Regions from separate parts of the Rhizobium sp. SVR5-9E genome, predicted to be linked through region 2. Evidence: predicted binding sites of a transcription regulator. Region 2 holds the regulator's gene; each other region holds the start of a gene.
What was found. Region 2 encodes HrcA, which represses chaperone genes, less so after heat shock. Its sites were predicted from a motif close to GTTAGCACTCNCNNNNNGNGAGTGCTAAC; they were not measured.

Region 1 (4,838 bases), on a different contig from region 2:
GCGTCGCGTTGAGAGCGTCGTCGATGCGGTCCTTCTTTTCCTTGACTTCGACTTCCGTCGAGCCGCCGACGCGGATCACGGCAACGCCGCCAGCGAGCTTGGCAAGACGTTCCTGCAGCTTCTCGCGGTCGTAGTCGGAAGTGGTTTCTTCGATCTGAGCCTTGATCTGACCAACGCGGCCTTCGATGTCGGACTTTGCGCCGGCACCGTCAACGATCGTGGTGTTTTCCTTGGAGATCGAAACCTTCTTGGAACGGCCGAGCATGTCGAGCGTAACGTTTTCGAGCTTGATGCCGAGGTCTTCGGAGATGACAGTGCCGCCCGTCAGGATGGCGATGTCTTCCAGCATGGCCTTGCGGCGATCGCCGAAGCCCGGAGCCTTGACGGCAGCGATCTTGAGACCACCACGCAGCTTGTTGACGACGAGCGTAGCAAGAGCTTCGCCTTCGACATCTTCAGCGATGATGAGGAGCGGCTTGCCGGTCTGAACGACGGCTTCGAGAACCGGGAGCATAGCCTGGAGGTTCGAAAGCTTCTTTTCGTGCAGGAGGATGAAGGCGTCTTCGAGGTCGGCGATCATCTTTTCCGGGTTGGTCACGAAGTAGGGCGACAGGTAGCCGCGGTCGAACTGCATGCCTTCGACGACTTCGAGTTCGGTTTCAGCGGTCTTGGCTTCTTCGACGGTGATGACACCTTCGTTGCCGACCTTCTGCATGGCTTCAGCAATATCGAGACCGATCTGCTTTTCGCCGTTTGCGGAGATCGTGCCGACCTGTGCGACTTCTTCCGAAGTGTTGATCTTCTTGGCCTTGGCCTGGAGATCCTTGACGACTTCAGCAACAGCGAGGTCGATGCCGCGCTTCAGATCCATCGGGTTCATGCCGGCTGCTACGGCCTTGCCGCCTTCGCGAACGATGGCCTGGGCGAGAACGGTAGCAGTCGTGGTGCCGTCACCGGCGATGTCGTTGGTCTTCGAAGCAACTTCGCGGACCATCTGGGCGCCCATGTTTTCGAACTTGTCTTCAAGTTCGATTTCCTTGGCGACCGATACGCCGTCCTTGGTGATGCGCGGAGCGCCGAAGGACTTGTCGATGATGACGTTACGACCCTTCGGGCCGAGCGTTACCTTCACTGCGTCAGCGAGAACGTCGACGCCGCGCAGCATCTTTTCGCGCGCGGTGCGGCCGAACTTGATTTCTTTAGCTGCCATTTTGAGAACTCCTGAAAAGGGTGTCAGCGATATTCTGGACGGGATAACCGGCTGATCAGCCGATGATGCCCATGATGTCGGCTTCCTTCATAATCAGAAGGTCTTCGCCGTTGATCTTGACTTCGGTGCCCGACCACTTGCCGAACAGAACGCGATCGCCAGCCTTGACGTCGAGAGCGACGACCTTGCCGGACTCGTCACGAGCGCCGGAACCGACGGCGACGATTTCGCCTTCCTGCGGCTTTTCCTTGGCGGTGTCCGGGATGATAATGCCACCCTTGGTCTTTTCTTCGGACTCAACGCGGCGAACAACGACGCGATCGTGAAGGGGGCGGAAATTGGTGCTTGCCATTGTCTAATCCCTCGATCAAATGACATTCGCGGACCGGGAAGGCCCACATCGATGAGTGTTAGCACTCTCCAGTGAGGAGTGCTAGCGGCGAGCATTTAGGGATGGCTCCAGAAGGAGTCAAGAAGACCCATCACGGATTTTTGCGCCGGAATTGTGAAGAGCGCGAGAAATGTCCCAGACGATTGCGGAATCTATGCCGCAGCCCGGCCGGTGGAGGCCGCTTCAGGTTTTTGCTAAAGGATCGGCCGAAAATCCTTGCCATCGCGGCATGCCTTTGCGATGTCACGCCTGACTGAAAAGCAATCGGGAAATCGAATGGCCAAGCGGATTGAGAGTTTTGCGGAGATCACCAGCCAGTATGACGCCGTGTTCTGCGACGTCTGGGGTGTGCTGCACAATGGGATCGACCCTTTCCCGAAGGCTGCGGCGGCTCTCGAAGCGGCGCGCGCCGAGGGGCTCACCGTCGTGCTCATCACCAATTCGCCGCGGCTCGCGCCGCAGGTGGTCGACCAGCTGCGCCAGATCGGCATACAGGACGGCGCCTATGATCGGATCGTCACCTCTGGCGACGTCACGCGCGGCCTGATTGCCGAAGGCCCGAAGAAGGTCTTCCTGCTCGGTCCTGAACGCGACCGTGCAATCGTCGAGGGCCTCGGCGTCGAGCGCGTCGATGCCAAGGAGGCTGAATCGCTCGTCTGCACCGGCTTCTTCGACGACGAGACGGAAAAGCCGGAAGACTATACGGAGATGCTGAAGGATTTTCAGGCACGCAACGTGCCGATGATCTGCGCCAATCCGGACCTCGTTGTCGAGCGCGGACACCGCATCATCCCGTGCGCCGGTGCGATGGCCGCTTACTACCACCAACTCGGCGGCGAAACGCGCATCGCCGGCAAGCCGCACACGCCGATCTATGACGCCGTGCTTGCGGCTGCGCGCGAGGCCCACGGCGATTTCCCGAAGAGCCGTATTCTCGCGATCGGCGACGGTATGCCGACGGATGTGCGCGGGGCTCTCGATTACGGCCTCGATCTTCTGTATATCAGCGGCGGCATTCATGCCAAGGAATACACGCTGAACGGGGAGCCCGACGAGGCGATCCTGCACGCCTTCCTCGAGCGCGAGAGGGCAACGCCGAAGTGGTGGATGCCGCGCCTCGCTTAAGAAGAGCCCGCCGATGACCGTCTTCCACCGCAACGAAACCCGCGAACCCTTGCCCGCCCGCTTGAAAGGCGGGGTGATTGCCATTGGCAATTTCGACGGCGTGCATCGCGGCCATCAATCGGTGCTGAATCGCGCGCTGGAAATCTCGAAAGAGCGGGGCATCCCCGCGCTCGTGCTGACGTTCGAACCCCATCCGCGAACGGTCTTCAAGCCACAAACGCCGGTTTTTCGCCTTACGCCAGCCCCTTTGAAGGCACGTATCCTCGAGGCGATCGGCTTCAATGCCGTCATCGAATACCCCTTCGATCGTGAGTTTTCGCAGCGCTCGCCTGACGAGTTCGTTCACGGCATCCTCCGGGATTGGCTCGGCGCGTCCGAAGTCGTCACCGGTTTCAATTTCCATTTCGGCAAGAACCGCGAGGGCGGCCCGGCCTTCCTGATGGATGCCGGCCACAAATACGGCTTCGGCGTCACCCTGATCGACGCCTTCCGCGACGAGAATGCCGAGGTTGTCTCCTCGAGCCGCATCCGCGAGCTGCTGAAGGAAGGCGACGTCAGTGAGGCGGCCGCTCAGCTCGGCTATCACTACACGGTCGAGGCCGAGGTGATTGGCGGGGAAAAGCTCGGCCGGCAGCTCGGCTTTCCGACGGCCAACATGCAGCTTCCGCCAGAGGCCGAACTTGCAGCCGGCATCTACGCCGTTCGCTTCCGCCTGGACGACGGCACGCTCTACGATGCCGTCGCCAGCTATGGCCGACGACCGACGGTGACCGAAAACGGCGCGACGCTGCTCGAGACCTATCTTTTCGATTTCAGCGGCGATCTTTATGGCCGGACCTGTTCCGTCTCCCTCTTCGGCTATCTGCGGCCCGAGTTGAAGTTCGATGGCCTGGAAGCCCTCATCGAGCAGATGAAGCGCGACGAGCAGGAGGCGAGGGCGCTGCTTGCGGGCGTCAAGCCGCTCGGCGAGCTCGACCGGAAACTCTGCTTCAGCTAGCACCGTCCACGGTCACGACGTTCCCAACGCAGCCTGGGCATTCTCGCCGCGGAACGGCGGGAATGCCAAGGCAATCCCCGCGGCCCCAAGCCCGACCAGCGCCGAGCCGATGAACAGCCAGGAATAGTTGCCGTAGGTGTCCAAGATCCAGCCGCCGGCCAACGGTCCGAAGGCCATGCCGATGCTGGAAAGCATCGTCGCGGCGCCGAACACCGTGCCGATGACGCGCGGGCCGAAATATTCGCGCGCAAGGATGGCATAGAGCGGCATCACGCCGCCATAGGCGCTGCCGAAGATGACGGCGAGCGCATAGAACTGGCCGAGTTCGCTGACGGCGAGATAGGTGGCGAGCGCCGCCGCCTGCACCAGCAGCCCGGCGACGAGCACCGGTTTCACCCCGAGCCTGTCGGCGAGGCTGCCATAAAGAAGCCGTCCGCCAAGGCCCGCAAGTCCTTCCACGCTATAGATGCTGACGGCCGCCATCGGCGCCACGCCGCAAATGGTGGCGTAGCTTACCATATGGAAAATCGGGCCGGAATGCGCCGCGCAGCAGGCGAAGAAGGTGCCGCCGAGAACGATGAACTGCGGCGAGCGGAAGATCTTGCCAAGCGCTGGCCGTTCGCCGTCCGCCAGCATGGACGCCCCGGCTTCGCCGGCTGTTACGGGTGCGCGGCGGACGAGGAGCGCTGCAGGTATCAGAAGCATCCATGCGCCGACGCCGATGATCAGCATCGCAGTACGCCAGTCATAGGCCGAGATCAGCGCACGGGCGAGCGGCGAGATCGTCATGGGTGCGACGCCCATTCCGGCCGAGACGAGCGAAACAGCGAGCCCGCGGTTCTCGTCGAACCATGCGGTCGTCGCCGCGATCATCGGCGCGAAGAAGGCGCTGGCGGAAAGTCCGACGACGATGCCATAGGTCAGCTGGAACTGGATGAGCGATCCGGCGCGGCTGGCAAGAACGAGCGCAAGCCCGAGCAGCGCTGCGCCGATCAGCACGACGATGCGGGGGCCGAAGCGATCGCTGATCGCTCCCCACATGAAGCCGCCAATGCCCATGACGACGAAATTGAGTGTCATGGCGCTGGCGATACCGGTGTGCGACCAGCCGGTTT
Region 2 (4,838 bases):
GTTAATTTTCTTCACCATGCGCGCCGGTTCCGGACGAATGAGGTCGACGGCAAGCAATCCGTTCTTAAGGCTGGCGCCCAGAACCTGCATGCCATCGGCCAGCACGAAGGTGCGCTGGAACTGTCGGGCGGCAATGCCGCGATAGAGGTATTCGTGCTCGCCCTGTTCGACCTGGCGGCCGCGGATCAACAACTGGTTCTCTTCGGTTGTGACGTCGAGTTCTTCTTCGCTGAAGCCAGCGACGGCAAGCGTGATGCGCAGGCGCTCGGGAGCACCGTGACCGGCGGCAATCCGTTCGATATTGTAGGGCGGATAACCGTCACTTGCCTTGGAGATACGCTCCAGCGTCTTTTCCATGGCGTCGAAGCCCAGAAGCAGCGGGCTGGCGAAGGGTGTCATGCGGCTCATCTTTCAAGTCCTTGATGCAAGCGACCTTTCCGGACCTCAAGCGCAGCATCCGGATGCCGTTAATATGGGAAGGCTGCGTCTTTTGCGCAAGCCTCGTGCCGCTGCCGGCAAACACACGAGCCGGGCTTCGCTGATCGCTTGACAATTGCCATGGCCGCTCGCATCAAATCGTCGCCCGCAGCGGCCGGGCCGATTTGCGACGGAAAGATAAACGAACGGTGCCCGCCGCGACGAGCACCTTGGGGAATGGAAGACGGAATGGCGAAGCCTAGAAAGATCATCATCGACACCGATCCCGGCCAGGACGATGCCGCAGCCATCATGCTGGCATTCGGCAGCCCTGAAGAGCTGGAGGTACTGGGCATCACGACCGTCGCAGGCAATGTGCCGCTCTCCTATACGAGCCGCAATGCGCGCATCGTGTGCGAGCTATGCGGCCGGCCGGACATGAAGGTTTTCGCAGGCGCCGACGCGCCGATGGCGCGCAAGCTGGTCACGGCCGAGCACGTGCACGGGAAAACCGGCCTCGACGGTCCGGAACTCAATGAGCCGGCGATACCGCTGCAAGAGCAGCATTCGGTCGATTTCATCATCGAAACACTCCGCCGCGAGCCGGAGGGCGCAGTGACGCTCTGCGCGCTTGGGCCGCTCACCAATATCGGCATGGCTTTCCAGAAGGCGCCGGACATCATTCCCCGCGTTCGTGAGCTGGTAATGATGGGGGGAGGCTTCTTCGAGGGCGGCAACATAACGCCGGCCGCGGAATTCAACATCTATGTTGACCCCGAAGCAGCCGAGATCGTCTTCGGTTCCGGCATTCCGATCGTGATGATGCCGCTTGACGTGACGCATCAGCTCCTGACGCAGAAGGGCCGGATCGAGCGCATGGCCGAGATTGGTACGGCGCCGGTAAAAGCGATGGTCGAGATGCTGGAATTCTTCGAGCGCTTCGATATCGAGAAGTATGGCTCCGATGGCGGACCGCTGCACGACCCGGCAGTTATCGCCTATCTGCTCAAGCCCGAACTCTTCAAGGGCCGTCACTGCAACGTCGAGATCGAGGTAACATCAGAACTGACCGCGGGCATGACCGTGATCGACTGGTGGCACGTGACCGATCGCAAGCGCAACGCCAAGGTGATGCGCTATGTGGATGCGGACGGCTTCTACGATCTGCTGATCGAGCGCTTCGCCCGCATCTGATTTTCAAACTGGTTGGCGAAAGACGCCTGAGGGATCAGGCGTCTTTTTCCGTGAAGGCGGTGTTGATGTCGGCTTCGGCTGCTTTCGGGCCGCCCTTGGCGACGCCGACCATGGCCGGGCGCAGAACGCGTTCGCCGATCGTGAAGCCAGCCTGGACGACCTGGACGACGGTGTTGTTCGGCACTTCGGTGTTCGGAACCTCGAACATCGCCTGATGGAAGTGCGGATCGAACTTCTGACCGACCGGCTCCAGCTTGCGAACGCCATGGCGCTCAAGCGCCGACAGCATGGAACGCTCGGTCATGTCGACGCCTTCGATCAATGTCGTAAGGCCAGCGTCGCCGCTCTCTTTTGCTTCCGGCGGGATGGACTCGAGCGCGCGGCGGAGATTATCCGAGACAGCGAGCATGTCCCGCGCAAAGCCGGCGACGGAATAGGACTTGGCATCCTTGACGTCGCGTTCGGTACGACGGCGCAGGTTATCCATCTCCGCAGCAAGGCGCAGATAGCGATCGCGCAGCTCAGCATTTTCCGCCTTGATGCGTTCGATGAGATCGGGCTCGGCCGGCGTTTCCGCGGTGGTTTCGTTCTCGACGTTTGCGGCAGCGTCGGCTGCGGCTTCGGCCGCGGCAGCGTCAGGTCCGTTTTTCGTCGTTTCGTCGATCATGACGGTCTCCGGTACTGGGGTTGTCTTGGGATGGGCCCGATATCGAGCTTTGACCGCAAAAAATCAAGTCTGCGTGACAAAGAAGGGGAAATTCCGGCTTTTACAAGGTGCCGCGCGAAAGCCTGGAAATCAGCTGTGCCGTGTAATCAACCATCGGCACTATGCGCGAATAATTGAGCCGCGTCGGTCCGATGACGCCGACGGCGCCAACGATGCGATCGTCCTCGTCCCGATAGGGCGCGACGATGAGCGAGGAGCCGGAGAGCGAAAAAAGCTTGTTCTCCGAGCCGATGAAGATCCGCACACCCGGACCGGTTTCGGCAAGATTCAAGAGCTCGATCAGGCTGTCTTTCTTTTCCAGATCGTCGAAGAGCATCCGGAGGCGGTCAAGGTCTTCCACGCCCGCAAGGCCCTCCAGCAGATTGGAGCGTCCGCGAATGATGAGCTGCGGCGGCTTGCCTTCATCGGCGGTGCCCGACCATACGGCGATACCGCGCTCGACGAGCTGCTGGGACAATGCGTCCAGTTCGTTGCGGACATTCTCTTTCAAATGGCTGAGCTGCTTGCGCAATTCCGGCAGCGTCTGGCCGCTCATATGCGCGTTGAGGAAATTCGCGGCCTCCGTCAGCTGCGCTGAAGTGACGCCTGCGGGCAATTCGATGATGCGGTTTTCAATCTGGTCGTGATCGCCAACGAGGACGGCAAGCGCCTTGGTGGGTTCCAGCCGGATAAATTCGACATGCTTGAGGATCGGATCGCTCTTCGACGTGATGACAAGGCCGGCGCCGCGCGAAATGCCCGAAAGCATCCGGCTTGCCTCGTTCATCATCGATTCCATCGCATTGTCACGGCTTTCGGGCCGAACCTGTCGCTCGATAGTCGCACGATCTTCCGCGGAAAGGTCGCCGACCTGCATAAAGGCATCGACGAAGAAGCGGAGACCGCCCTGCGTCGGCAAGCGTCCGGCGCTGACATGCGGCGAGTAGATCAGGCCCAGCTCTTCCAGATCGCTCATCACGTTGCGCACGGAAGCCGGCGATAGCGACATCGGCAAAATGCGGGAGAGATTGCGTGAGCCAAGCGGCTCGCCGTTTTCCAGATAGCCTTCGACGATGCGACGGAAGATTTCCTTGGAGCGTTCATCCAGCGCAGCAACGGCATCCGAAATCGACGTCGACCTGAACCCCATGAACTTCCTTGCACCCGCGCTGCCAACAATCACCCCGAAAATATAGTCAATCTCGCCCCCGAGGCAAAAGGGAATTTGCAAATGGCTGCCGCCAATCGTAGAAGCGGTCAACACCATAAACCATTGCATGATGCTGTCAGAAAACCGCTGACACTTTTCGGTATCTTGCTTCAGGAGATTAGAATGCGGCCTTCAGGCAGAAAAACCGACCAGATGCGCAAGGTCACGTTCGAGCGCAATTTTTCCAAGCATGCGGAAGGCTCCTGCTTGGTGAAATTCGGCGATACGCATGTGCTCTGCACCGCGAGCCTTGAAGACAAGACGCCGCCATGGCTGCGCAACACCGGAAAGGGCTGGGTCACGGCCGAATACGGCATGCTGCCGCGGGCGACCGGCGAGCGCATGAAGCGTGAGGCGGCAGCCGGCAAGCAGGGTGGACGCACCCAAGAAATCCAGCGCCTCATCGGCCGTTCGCTTCGCGCCGTTGTCGATCTCAAGGAACTCGGAGAACGCCAGATCACGCTCGACTGCGACGTCATCCAAGCTGACGGCGGCACGCGGACCGCCTCGATTACCGGCGCCTGGATTGCGCTCTACGACTGCCTGAAGTGGATGGAAGCCCGCAACATGATCAAGGTCGAGCGCGTGCTCAAGGATCATGTCGCCGCAATTTCATGCGGTATCTTCGCCAGCCAGCCGGTGATCGACCTCGATTATCTTGAAGATTCTTCGGCCGAAACCGATGCGAATTTCGTCATGACGGGCGCCGGCGGCATCGTTGAAATTCAGGGCACCGCCGAAGGCACACCCTTCACGGACGAGGAGTTTACCACGCTGATGACGCTGGCGAAGGCCGGCATTGCAGAACTCGTCGAGATGCAGAAACAGGCGATCGCCGGATGACTGCCTTGCTGGAAGGCATGCTGGAAACCGCGCTCTACGCGGACGATCTCGACAAGGCCGAGGCTTTCTACGAAGGCGTGCTCGGTCTTGCCAAGATCGCGCGTGGTGGAGACCGGCATGTATTCTTCCGCTGCGGGCAAGGCGTGCTCCTGATCTTCAACCCCAACGAGACGGTCAAGCCGCCGGCGGCCGATGCCTTGCAGGTGCCACCGCATGGCACGAAAGGTCAGGGTCACGCATGCTTCCGCGTGTCAGCTGAAAACATCGATGTCATGGCGGCACAGCTCAAGGCCGCCGGCATCGACATTGAATCCGAAGTGCACTGGCCGAACGGTGGCCGCTCGATCTATTTCCGCGATCCGGCAGGAAACAGCCTCGAATGCGCCGAAGCCAGAATCTGGGGCATCAAATAGGACCGACCATGCGCACGCTTGACACGAAGACGATCGTCGTCGCCAGCCACAATGC
Region 3 (4,838 bases), on a different contig from region 2:
CGCGTGCCATCGAGATTGATGCGGTAGCCCTTGTCGAAATCGGCTTCGGCCTCACCGGACACGATGGCGGCGAGATGAAAGATCAGATCCGGCCGCATACCGGCAAGCCTGACCGCGTTTTCAGCATCCGAGAGATCAAGCGCCAACGCGTTGGCAACGGAGACGAGTGCGTGAGGCACCGGCGGAGCAATGACGTCGACGAGTGTCAGCTTGTCGATGCCGCGGCCGAGCACGTCCGCGTCTGAGCCGAGCTTTTCCACCAATTTGCGGCCGATCATCCCTGCCGCGCCAATAACCATCACATGCATGTTGGCTAACTCCTCCCCGTCCGCTCAAGCCGGCTCGCCGGCGGCAAGCAGAACGCTGGTTGTTTCATAAATACGTGTCAGATGATGCTGGAACGCGGCGACCACGGCATCCCTGTCATGCCGAGCCAAGGCATCCACGATCGCGACGTGGTCGTTGTAACTCGCTTCGATGGCTCCCGGCTGCGACATGGCGTTGCGCCGGTAATTCATCATGTAGGTGTAAAGATCGCTTACGAAGTCGGCGAGTAGTGGGTTGCCGCAGGAGCGATAGATCGCAAGGTGGAATTCGCGATCACAGATCAGAAAGCGCATCGCATCGTCTCCTCCCAGACGCTGCGCTTCCAGCAGGCTCTCGAGCTTTTTCAGTGTTTCGCCGTCGATCCTTTCGGCAGCGTCGCCGACAACCTTGAGCTCGATGTGCAGCCGCGCGGCATGAACCGACTCCAGGTCGTAGCTGTCGATGGCGCTCGGCGATGCAATCGTTACTGTGATGTGGCTGAGATCGACTTTGCCGACACGGCTACGGCTTCCATGCGACACTTCGATTATGCGTTGGGCGGCAAGCATCTGGATTGCGCCGCGCACCGTCTCCCGGCTGACGTGAAGAACATTGGCAAGCTCGCGCTCACCCGGCAACTCATCGCCGGGCCGCAGCATGTTTGTCGCGATCAGCACCATCAGCTTTTCAGCGATGACGTCGCGCGCCGTCTGCCGGGTCAGGCTTCGCCCGACATTCGGCACCTGCGTCAAGATCGGGCTCTCCTCCACGATCCCCCTCCCACTGATCCACTGGTCGGTCCACCAGATCAGTTGCACTAGACAGCCTCCGCATCGGACCCGTCAAGAGGCATTCGTTGCCGCATTGCAGCATGGGTGCTCAGCCGGCCGGTTCTTTTCGATAGGCAAATTTCCGCCGGCGACGTGGTCGAACGACAACACGGCGAGCGCGCTCGCCCCTATCCTGATGGATTGGTTCGGACTAGCTGCATGCGTCATCGGAACAAGCACGATGCTGCGCGCAGAACCGCTTGAGTATCTGCATGTGACAAACGCAAGTGTCCGGGGTCCGCTCCCGCTTAGCACTCTCGCAGTGAGAGTGCTAACTTTTTGCTATGCCCTCTTGAAATTGGAGAAAACGGGAGCAGTTTTTTTCCGAGACCCGAGGATGCTTGCCACCCCGGACTGGTCAGGCGGTTCCGGGGAATGGAACATCGATCATCATCGTTTACCCGTGGAGGAGAACATGACGTTCCGACCGCTACATGACCGCATTCTCGTTCGCCGCGTCGAATCTGAAGACAAGACCAAAGGCGGCATCATCATTCCGGACACAGCGAAAGAAAAGCCGCAGGAAGGCGAAGTGATCGCCGTTGGCCCCGGCGCACGCACAGAAGCCGGCCAGTTGCAGCCACTCGATGTCAAGGCCGGCGACCGCATCCTGTTCGGCAAGTGGTCCGGCACCGAGATCAAGATCGACGGAGAAGATCTTCTGATCATGAAGGAGAGCGATGTAATGGGGATCATCGAAGGGGAGGCTGTCGATACCAAGGCCGCCTAACGGCTCTCAGGCTGACGTGGTTTCATAGCAGGCTGCTTTATGGAGGAACAAAGACATGGCTGCTAAAGAAGTTAAATTCCATACCGAGGCGCGTGAACGCATGCTTCGCGGCGTCGACATACTTGCTAATGCCGTAAAGGTCACGCTCGGTCCGAAGGGCCGCAACGTCGTTATCGACAAGTCCTTCGGCGCTCCGCGCATCACCAAGGACGGCGTGTCGGTCGCCAAGGAAATCGAACTCGAAGACAAGTTCGAAAACATGGGCGCCCAGATGCTGCGAGAAGTGGCTTCCAGGACCAGCGATGTGGCAGGCGACGGCACCACGACTGCGACCGTTCTCGCCCAGGCAATCGTCAGAGAAGGTGCCAAGGCTGTTACGTCCGGCATGAACCCGATGGATCTGAAACGCGGTATCGACCTCGCTGTTGCCGAAGTCGTCAAGGAACTGAAGAACAAGGCGCGGAGTATCTCCAACAACGCCGAAATCGCCCAAGTCGGCTCCATCTCGGCCAATGGCGATGACGAAATCGGCCGCTTCCTTGCCGAAGCAATGCAGAAGGTCGGCAACGAAGGCGTTATCACCGTCGAAGAAGCCAAGACTGCTGAAACCGAACTCGAAGTCGTCGAAGGCATGCAGTTCGACCGCGGCTACCTGTCGCCGTACTTCGTCACCAATCAGGAAAAGATGCGGGTCGAGCTTGAGGATCCCTACATCCTGATCCACGAAAAGAAGCTCTCCAACCTGCAGACCATGCTCCCGGTTCTCGAAGCCGTCGTGCAATCCGGCAAGCCGCTCCTCATCATCGCTGAAGACGTCGAAGGCGAAGCTCTTGCTACGCTCGTCGTCAACAAGCTGCGGGGTGGCCTGAAGATTGCTGCCGTCAAGGCTCCGGGCTTCGGCGACCGCCGAAAGGCCATGCTCGAAGACATCGCGATCCTGACTGCCGGTACGATGATTTCCGAAGATCTCGGCATCAAGCTCGAAAACGTCACCCTCGACATGCTCGGCCGTGCCAAGAAAATCGTGGTGGAGAAGGAAAACACCACTATCATCGACGGTGCTGGCCAGAAGACTGACATCGAAGGCCGCGTTGCCCAGATCAAGGCCCAGATCGAGGAAACGACCTCCGACTACGACCGCGAGAAGCTGCAGGAGCGTCTTGCCAAGCTCGCTGGCGGCGTTGCCGTCATCCGCGTCGGCGGGTCGACGGAAATCGAAGTGAAGGAAAAGAAAGACCGTGTCGACGATGCGCTGCATGCGACCCGGGCCGCGGTCGAGGAAGGAATTCTACCTGGCGGCGGCGTCGCATTGCTCAGGGCCGTCAAAGCTCTCGAAAACCTCCAGGCGGCCAATACGGACCAGCGGGTCGGTGTCGATATCGTCCGCCGCGCGATTGAAGCCCCGGCGCGCCAGATCGCTGAGAATGCCGGCGCCGAAGGTTCGATCGTCGTAGGCAAGTTGCGCGAGAGCAATGACTTCTCGTTTGGCTGGAATGCGCAGACGGGCGAGTATGGCGACCTCTATGCGATGGGCGTGATCGACCCTGCAAAGGTCGTGCGCACTGCGCTTCAGGATGCCGCCTCCGTTGCAGGCCTTCTGGTGACGACCGAAGCCATGGTGGCGGAGAAACCCAGGAAAGAATCGGCCGTTCCCGCCATGCCTCCCGGAGCCGGGATGGACTTCTAGCCTGGCTTTCGGCCCGCCTGATCATGCGGGCCGAAAGCCTTTGGTGGCCAAATGGTTTAGACGATCATCAAGCGCGCCCATCCGCAAATTGCTATCCTTGCGTGCATACCGATATATCCGCTTGGTTCCCATGATTAATTAACTTTCGCCCAGCCTTACGTCCTAACCACAATTGATTATTTCGGTTGGCTATTGTTTTCGCTAAGGTGACTGGGTGCGGTTCTGGAACTGCATCTAGTGATAACTACCTGCCATGACTTGTTGTTTAGCCTAATCTTTATTAGCGTACATTCGTAACATTAGAGTGCTGGGGAAAACTAATGACGATCGACGAAATGGTTGATCTGCAAAAGCGCGGATCGCGCGCTCGCGTTCTCGGATTCAAGCTTTCGGACAACCCTTACTTGCATCCGGAAAGAATGCTGGGCCACACAGCCGAAGCGCTTGCCGAATGGCTCGCGAGATATGATGCCTGGAAACTGGGTTGGGAAACCGAGCACGCCATACAGGCGGTCAATCGACGTGACGCCGTGCCTTTCGAGATCGAGAGTAATCGATCCCGCGGGGCCGTTTTCCATTAAGCCTTTTAGATCGCTTCATAGCGAGGATACCGATGGCGCGCCGTTACAGCTTACGCATCGACAACGATCTCTGGTCCATCATCGACATCGCGACGCAAGATCCTGCGAAGCTCGATGGCGTTGTGCTCTCCCGCATGCCTCCAGGGGAAGCTCGCCAGATGTTAAAGATCCTCAAGAACATTGAGCGCCTACGGGGTTTCTCTACGAAATACGCCGCATCGACTACTCGAATATCCAGATTGTCCCAGACGGCAAAACGTGCTGCCGTATCTCCATGGTTGCGCACCAACACATAGCCAACGCCCCCAAGAGGTTCATCTCTCCTCCTTCAGCCCGGCATCTGCAGCGGCGGCACTTCGACTTGCCATCAAGTGCAAGAAGGTATTTAATTCCAGTGACATCTCTTCACTCGTGCGAACGGCTCGATCTGTCTTGAAGCCAAAGCATTCGTGACTCGCCGTTCGGCAAGTTACCAGAGGAGATGCAGCCACTTCTTCATGCGTTCTGTCGCAGGGAGTGAACCATGGCCCAAGCCAAAAGAACCATCGAGTTGGCGAGATCGACAGTAGCGTGTGGCTGTCATGCATGCGCTTTCTTCCATACCAGGGACGAAGAGTACCAAATCCTCCTGCCTTTTGTGAAAGACGGTCTGGAGAGGGGCGATAAGACCTTCCAGTTTGTCGACAAGGCGCATCGAGCGGAGC

Region 1: a site for HrcA is predicted at 1,620-1,648, ahead of groES (co-chaperone GroES). Genes of this name have one in related genera too.
Region 3: a site for HrcA is predicted at 1,384-1,412, ahead of groES (co-chaperone GroES). Genes of this name have one in related genera too.

Annotation. Positions count from the first base shown of each region.
Region 1 is NZ_JBNDHS010000010.1:15,877-20,714, forward strand. Features, by position in the region: gene groL (chaperonin GroEL) at 1-1,210, opposite strand, end outside; gene groES (co-chaperone GroES) at 1,266-1,562, opposite strand; gene ACPYOJ_RS07690 (TIGR01459 family HAD-type hydrolase) at 1,878-2,726, shown strand; gene ACPYOJ_RS07695 (bifunctional riboflavin kinase/FAD synthetase) at 2,740-3,723, shown strand; gene ACPYOJ_RS07700 (MFS transporter) at 3,736-4,838, opposite strand, start outside.
Region 2 is NZ_JBNDHS010000119.1:3,405-8,242, forward strand. Features, by position in the region: gene ACPYOJ_RS30660 (Hsp20 family protein) at 1-408, opposite strand, end outside; gene ACPYOJ_RS30665 (nucleoside hydrolase) at 667-1,611, shown strand; gene grpE (nucleotide exchange factor GrpE) at 1,646-2,278, opposite strand; gene hrcA (heat-inducible transcriptional repressor HrcA) at 2,379-3,467, opposite strand; gene rph (ribonuclease PH) at 3,651-4,370, shown strand; gene ACPYOJ_RS30685 (VOC family protein) at 4,367-4,783, shown strand; gene rdgB (RdgB/HAM1 family non-canonical purine NTP pyrophosphatase) at 4,792-4,838, shown strand, end outside.
Region 3 is NZ_JBNDHS010000061.1:12,444-17,281, forward strand. Features, by position in the region: gene denD (D-erythronate dehydrogenase) at 1-308, opposite strand, end outside; gene ACPYOJ_RS23495 (FadR/GntR family transcriptional regulator) at 333-1,076, opposite strand; gene groES (co-chaperone GroES) at 1,552-1,866, shown strand; gene groL (chaperonin GroEL) at 1,922-3,553, shown strand; gene ACPYOJ_RS23510 (CrpP-related protein) at 3,874-4,134, shown strand; gene ACPYOJ_RS23515 (MEDS domain-containing protein) at 4,658-4,838, shown strand, end outside.